Linked DNA regions of Celeribacter indicus. The protein of the gene in region 1 binds, or shares a complex with, the protein of each later gene. Links are inferred from orthologs where the notes say so. Each region holds a gene or a part of one and is shown on either strand. Other genes may lie near its edges. The genes, in order: dapF and P73_RS00275.

Region 1 (3,297 bases):
ATCCGCGGACGACAGTGAAGGAGGCGCCGGGGAAGAGCGGATCAACCAATGGGAGTTATCGCAGCGCTATCAGTGGCCGGTTCGTTACTGCGAAGCACGGCAAGGCGAATCCGAACACCACTGTCCGAGAGAGATAACCAATGAGTATTTCAGACGATGGTTAACAACAGCAAATATGCATCCGCATTTCCGCCAAGTCGGGCCGCGGTGAAATAAAGGAAAAAGCATGGCTAGATGCACGGCACCAGTATACGGTCACAGATCAGCGGCAGCAGCGGCCAATTGTCCCGCATGTGGAGGACGTTACGGTCGATCTAGAAGCTACGGCGGGTTCGGCGGCGGATATAGCAGTTACGCTTCAAGCGCTCCTCCTTCGCGCTCTTCAGGGAGCAGTAGTAGGGCCAGCGGTGGCGCAGGCCGTCGCACCGTGAAACCGCGGTGGTCGGGTGCTAGTTCGGCTATGTTGTATACGCCTGAGCAAGTGCTGGCGCTCACGCCGATTCGAGAAAATGTGGAGCACCTGGCAGCCTCCCAGCCTGATCTTCGAGACGTATTTCTCTGCCATGCTTGGGATGACAGGCAAGGCTCTGCCAAAGAACTGCATGACTTGCTCGAAGCCCAAGGTGTGCGCGTGTGGTTCAGTGAGAAAGATCTTGGCCTCGGTGTTCCAATGATGCGCGCAATTGATAGGGGCTTGGTAAATTCGCGCGTTGGTATCGTTTTGGTGACACCCGCGATGTTGCGACGACTACCAGCAGAAGGAGTCGCGGACAAAGAACTGTCTGCGCTCCTACGACGCGAGCGACTAGTCCCGGTTGTTCATGGAACAACCTATGAGGAGCTTGAGGCAGTTAGCCTTCTATTGGCGTCCAGGGCAGGTTTGAGTACTGCCGAAGAGTCGATGGCGGAAGTCGCGGCCAAGATCGCTGAGCTAATTACCGCTTGATCGTTTTGGAAGGTCAAAGCGAGCCCTGCATGTTGCATGTACGGTTAGGTACGTGCCACGAAACGATCCCTGATGGTGTTCGGACGGATATCGCTTAGAGTTCAGTCACTGCAGCAGTGGAGCCATTTTTCAGTTAGCCAACCTTGACCAAGCAACTCTGCTGACCGAGATTGCACCAATGGACAGAAACCTGTCACAAATGGCCAAGTCGGGTGTCACCCGACAATCGTCATTTGGAGAAGTGGTGAGCCGTGCAGGATTCGAACCTGCGACCCACTGATTAAAAGTCAGTTGCTCTACCAACTGAGCTAACGGCCCACTCTCGGCAGCCCGCGTCGGGCTGTGCGGGGGAACTAACGTCGCAAGACGAGAGCGTCAAGCCGAAAACTGAGAAATTCTTGGAAAAGGTTTCACGAGGGTATATATGCGCGGCCATGCGACAAGATCTGGCCTCCACAGACCTGCCCTTTCTGAAAATGCACGGGCTGGGCAATGACTTCGTGATCATCGATTCACGGGGGCGCGATGCCCTTGTCTCGCCGGAGCTCGCGCGCGCTATCGGGGACCGGCATCGCGGTGTGGGTTTCGACCAGCTCGCGGAGATCCGCGACGCGGAGGAGGCGGATATCGCGCTCGATTTCTGGAATTCGGATGGGTCGCGGGCCGGCGCCTGCGGGAATGCGACGCGCTGCGTCGGTCGGCTGATGCTCGACGAGAGCGGTCGGGACAGCGTGTCGATCCGCACCGAACGCGGTGTGCTGAGTGCGCGGCGTGCGGGCGAGGAAGTGTCGGTGAACATGGGGCATCCGCAGCGGATGTGGGACGAGATCCCGCTGTCCCATCCCGTCGACACGGATTTCCTCCCGCTCGAGGGGGAGCCGGTGGCCGTCGGCATGGGAAACCCGCATGCGGTGTTCTTCGTTCCCGATATCCGCGATGTCGACGTGGCGGGCCGGGGCCGCAGGGTGGAATGCGATCCTCTGTTTCCCGAACGCACGAATGTGGAATTTGCCGAAATCCGCGCACGCGACGAGATCCGCATGCGCGTCTGGGAACGCGGGACGGGCATTACCCTGGCCTGCGGGTCGGGCGCCTGCGCGACGGCGGTCGCGGCGCATGTGCGCGGATTGACCGACAGGACCGTGCGTATGGAAGTGGACGGCGGCTGGCTCACGCTCGACTGGCGCGAGGACGGGGTCTGGATGACGGGGCCGACGCAAACGGTCTTTGCCGGCCGGTTCGATCTTTCCTTCCTGGAGCGGGTCTGATGTCCGACAACGCGCCCGTCTTCGCGACGCTCGGCTGTCGCCTCAATGCCTATGAAACGGAGGCGATGAAGGAGCTCGCGGCGAGCGCGGGGGTCGAGAACGCGGTCGTGGTGAACACCTGCGCCGTCACGGCCGAGGCCGTGCGCAAGGCCCGCCAGGAGATCCGCAAGCTCCGGCGCGAGAACCCGGCGGCGAAGATCATCGTCACCGGCTGCGCCGCGCAGACGGAGCCGGAGACCTTTTCGGCGATGGCCGAGGTCGATCTCGTCATCGGCAATTCGGAAAAGATGCAGGCCGAGACCTGGCAGGCGATGGGACCCGATTTCGTCGGAGAGACCGAGCGCGTGCAGGTCAACGACATCATGTCGGTGACGGAAACGGCGGGTCACCTGATCGACGGGTTCGGGCGGCACCGCGCCTATGTGCAGGTGCAGAACGGCTGTGACCACCGCTGCACCTTCTGTATCATTCCCTACGGGCGGGGCAATTCGCGCTCCGTGCCCGCGGGTGTCGTGGTGGACCAGATCAGGCGTCTCGTGGACAAGGGCTTCAACGAGGTGGTGCTGACCGGGGTCGACCTGACCTCATGGGGTGCCGATCTTCCGGCGGCGCCGCGTCTGGGCGATCTGGTGATGCGCATTCTCAAGCTCGTGCCGGACCTGCCGCGGCTGCGGATCTCCTCCATCGATTCCATCGAGGCGGATGAGATGCTGATGCAGGCCATCGCGACGGAGCCGCGCCTCATGCCGCATCTGCACCTGTCGCTTCAGCATGGCGACGACCTCATCCTCAAGCGCATGGCGCGGCGGCATCTGCGCGACGACGCGATCCGGTTCTGCGAGGAAGCGCGCAAGCTGCGTCCCGAAATGACCTTCGGCGCGGATATCATCGCCGGCTTTCCGACCGAGACGGAGACACATTTCGAGAATTCGCTGCGACTCGTCGCGGAATGCGATCTGACCTGGCTGCACGTCTTTCCCTATTCGAAGCGGGAGGGCACCCCGGCAGCGAAGATTCCCCGCCAGGTGAACGGAAAGGTCATCCGCGACCGCGCGGCGCGGCTGAGGGCCGCGGGCGAACGCC
Region 2 (3,024 bases), 260 kb from region 1 along the record:
AGGAGGTCGACGCGAAGGACCTGGTCGAGGCCGCCATCAACGGCATGCTCTCCTCGCTCGATCCGCATTCCTCCTACCTCTCGCCCGAAGATGCGGCGGACATGCGGGTGCAGACTTCCGGCTCCTTCGGCGGTCTCGGCATCGAGGTCACGCAGGAGGAAGGCTTCGTCAAGGTCGTTGCGCCGATGGACGGTACTCCCGCCGACATCGCCGGGATCGAGGCGGGCGACTATATCACCCATGTGGACGGGGAGAGCGTTCTCGGTCTGACGCTGGACGAGACGGTGGACCTGATGCGCGGGCCGGTCGGCTCCGAGATCGTCATCACCATCGTGCGCGAGGGAACCGACGAGCCGTTCGACGTCTCGATCGTGCGCGACACGATCAAGCTCACCGCCGTGCGGTCCCGCGTCGAAGGCAATGCCGTCGTGCTGCGCGTCACGACCTTCAACGACCAGACCTATCCCAATCTCCAGGCCGAGCTGAACAAGGGTGTCGAGGAGCTCGGCGGGCTCGATAATGTCGACGGGTTCGTCGTCGACCTGCGCAACAACCCCGGCGGCCTGCTCGACCAGGCGATCAAGGTCTCCGACGCCTTCCTCCAGGAGGGAGAGATCGTCTCCACCCGCGGCCGCAATCCCGAGGACAGCGAACGCGTCAACGCGACCGAGGGCGATCTCGCACAGGGCAAGCCACTCGTGGTGCTGATCAACGGCGGCTCCGCCTCGGCCTCCGAAATCGTCTCGGGCGCGCTCCAGGATCATCACCGCGCCGTGGTCATCGGCACGAAATCCTTCGGCAAGGGGTCGGTCCAGACAGTCATGCCGCTTCGGTCCGACGGGGCGATGCGGCTGACGACGGCCCGCTACTATACGCCCTCCGGCCGCTCCATCCAGGCGCTCGGCATCTCTCCCGACATCGTCGTCGAACAGCCGCCGCGCCAGCCGCAAGAGGAGACGGCCGAAGAGTCGACCGCGCCCCGTCTGCGGTCCGAGGCCGACCTGCGCGGCGCGCTCAACAACGACAGCCTGACCGAAGACCAGCGCCGGAAGATCGAAGAGGAACGCACCGCCGCCGATGAGGCCGCGAAACTGCGCGACGAGGATTTCCAGCTCGCCTACGCGGTGGATCTTCTCAAGGGCCTGTCGAAGATCGGCCAGTGACTGCCGGGGCGCCCAAAGGGTGCCCCTTTTCCACCGCAAGAGAGACTTCCATGACTGAGTTTTCCGATCTTCCCTATCGTCCCTGCGTCGGGATCGTCCTGACAGACGGGGAGGGTCGCATCTTCGTCGGGGAGCGCATCGACACGCCCGGCGCTTGGCAGATGCCACAGGGCGGGATCGACGCGGGCGAAGAGCCGCAGGAGGCGGCGCTGCGCGAACTGGGCGAAGAGATCGGCCTCGGCTCCGAACAGGTCGAGGTGCTCGCGCGCACGGCCGACTGGCTGACCTATGACCTGCCCGATCACCTTCTCGGCAAGGTCTGGAACGGGAAATACAAGGGGCAGAGGCAGCTCTGGTTCCTGCTGCGCCTCACGGGGCCGGAGGAGGCGATCGACATCGCGACCGATCACCCCGAATTCTCGCGTTGGAAATGGACGGACAGGGCCGGCCTTCTGTCCGATATCGTGCCGTTCAAGCGCGATATCTACGAGGAAATTGTCCGGGAATTCTCCGCCTCTCTGGCGTGAGCCGCCTCAGCGCAGGTGACGCATCAGCTCCTGCGACGGATAGCCGTCCGGCGTCACGCCGATCGAGCGCTGGAAGGCGCGGATGGCATTGACCGTATTCGGACCGATGATGCCGTCGATCTTGTCATCGAGAAATCCGCGGCGTGTCAGGAGCTGCTGCATCTGCTTCTTCTCGTTGAACGACAGGGGCGCATATCCGCGCGGCCAGGAGGCCTGGATCGCGGGGCCACCCCTCAGCCGGTCCGACAGATGTCCGACGCCGATCACATAGGCATCCGCCTTGTTGTAGCGTTCGATCACCGCGAAATTGTCGAAGATCATGAAGGCTGCGCCCTGCGCTCCCGCGGGCAGGAGGATCGAGGCACGCCCGTAATTCGGCACCGGGCGCCCGTCGATCCCGACGACGCCGAGCCGCGCCCAGTCGTCCGGGGAGCGCATGACATCGCGCCGCGCCGAGCTGTAGTCGAACCCGGAGGGAAGCCGCACTTCGACACCCCATGGCTGCCCCTTGTTCCAGCCGTGCCGCGCCAGATAGGCCGCGGTCGAGGCGAGCGCGTCGGTCGGGTCGTCGGACCAGATATCGCGCTTTCCATCCCCGTTTCCGTCTACCGCAAAGGCGAGGAAGGAGGTCGGGATGAACTGCGTGTGCCCCATCGCGCCGGCCCAGCTCCCCGTCATCCGCGCGGGCGTCGTGTCGCCTGCCTGAAGGATCTTCAGCGCCGCGATGAGCTGGCTCTCAAAGAACGATCCGCGCCGCCCGTCATAGGCAAGGGTTGCCATCGCCTCGATGATATGGACGTCGCCGCGATGCTCGCCATAGGCGCTTTCCAGTCCCCAGACCGCCGCGACCACGTATTTGTCCACGCCATAGACCCGCTCGACCCCGTCGAGCACGGCGGCATATTTCCGCATCGCCGCCTGACCGTTGCTGACCCGTGTGGGGGAGGCGGCACTGTCGAGATAATCCCAGATCTGCTTGGTGAATTCGGACTGCCGCCGGTCCTTTGCGATCACGTCCGAATTGTAGTGCACGCCCCGAAAGGCCCGGTCGAAGGTGGTGGCGGAGATTCCCTCGCGCAGGGCGCGGCTGCGGAATCCCGCGATCCAGGACTGGAAACCCGCCTCGGCGGAAGCAGATGCGAGGTGCATGTTCGTCTGCCCTTTCATCTGGCCGGGGAGTGTCGGGGTGTAATCGACCGGTTGCGCCTTGGCTGCGACAATGCCGAAGGACAAGGCAATACCGGTGAGGGAAAGAGAAACTGCTCGCATTTTTTGACCTGCTCCGATGTATTTTTCAAAGCGTAAACCGAAGATCCCGCATCCATGAAGCAGAC

Evidence for each region.
Region 2: the proteins of dapF (region 1) and P73_RS00275 are in contact, whole or in part, in a solved structure (PDB 5YGU), measured with the Escherichia coli proteins. The link is inferred for Celeribacter indicus from one-to-one orthologs.

Annotation. Positions count from the first base shown.
Region 1 is NZ_CP004393.1:318,363-321,659, forward strand. Bases 319-3,297 are described here. They hold dapF (diaminopimelate epimerase), read left to right. Parts: upstream 319-1,380; coding sequence 1,381-2,214; downstream 2,215-3,297. Other genes in these bases: P73_RS26300 (toll/interleukin-1 receptor domain-containing protein), read left to right, coding at 461-946; mtaB (tRNA (N(6)-L-threonylcarbamoyladenosine(37)-C(2))-methylthiotransferase MtaB), read left to right, coding at 2,214-3,297. UniProt on the Escherichia coli protein: Involved in the succinylase branch of the L-lysine biosynthesis and in the biosynthesis of the pentapeptide incorporated in the peptidoglycan moiety. Catalyzes the stereoinversion of LL-2,6-diaminopimelate (L,L-DAP) to meso-diaminopimelate (meso-DAP).
Region 2 is NZ_CP004393.1:55,810-58,833, reverse strand. What follows is about bases 246-2,951. They hold P73_RS00275 (RNA pyrophosphohydrolase), read left to right. Parts: upstream 246-1,213; coding sequence 1,214-1,690; downstream 1,691-2,951. Other genes in these bases: P73_RS00270 (lytic murein transglycosylase), read right to left, coding at 1,697-2,951; P73_RS00280 (S41 family peptidase), read left to right, coding at 246-1,163. Outside these bases: more of P73_RS00280, read left to right, coding at 1-245; more of P73_RS00270, read right to left, coding at 2,952-2,959. UniProt on the Escherichia coli protein: Master regulator of 5'-end-dependent mRNA decay.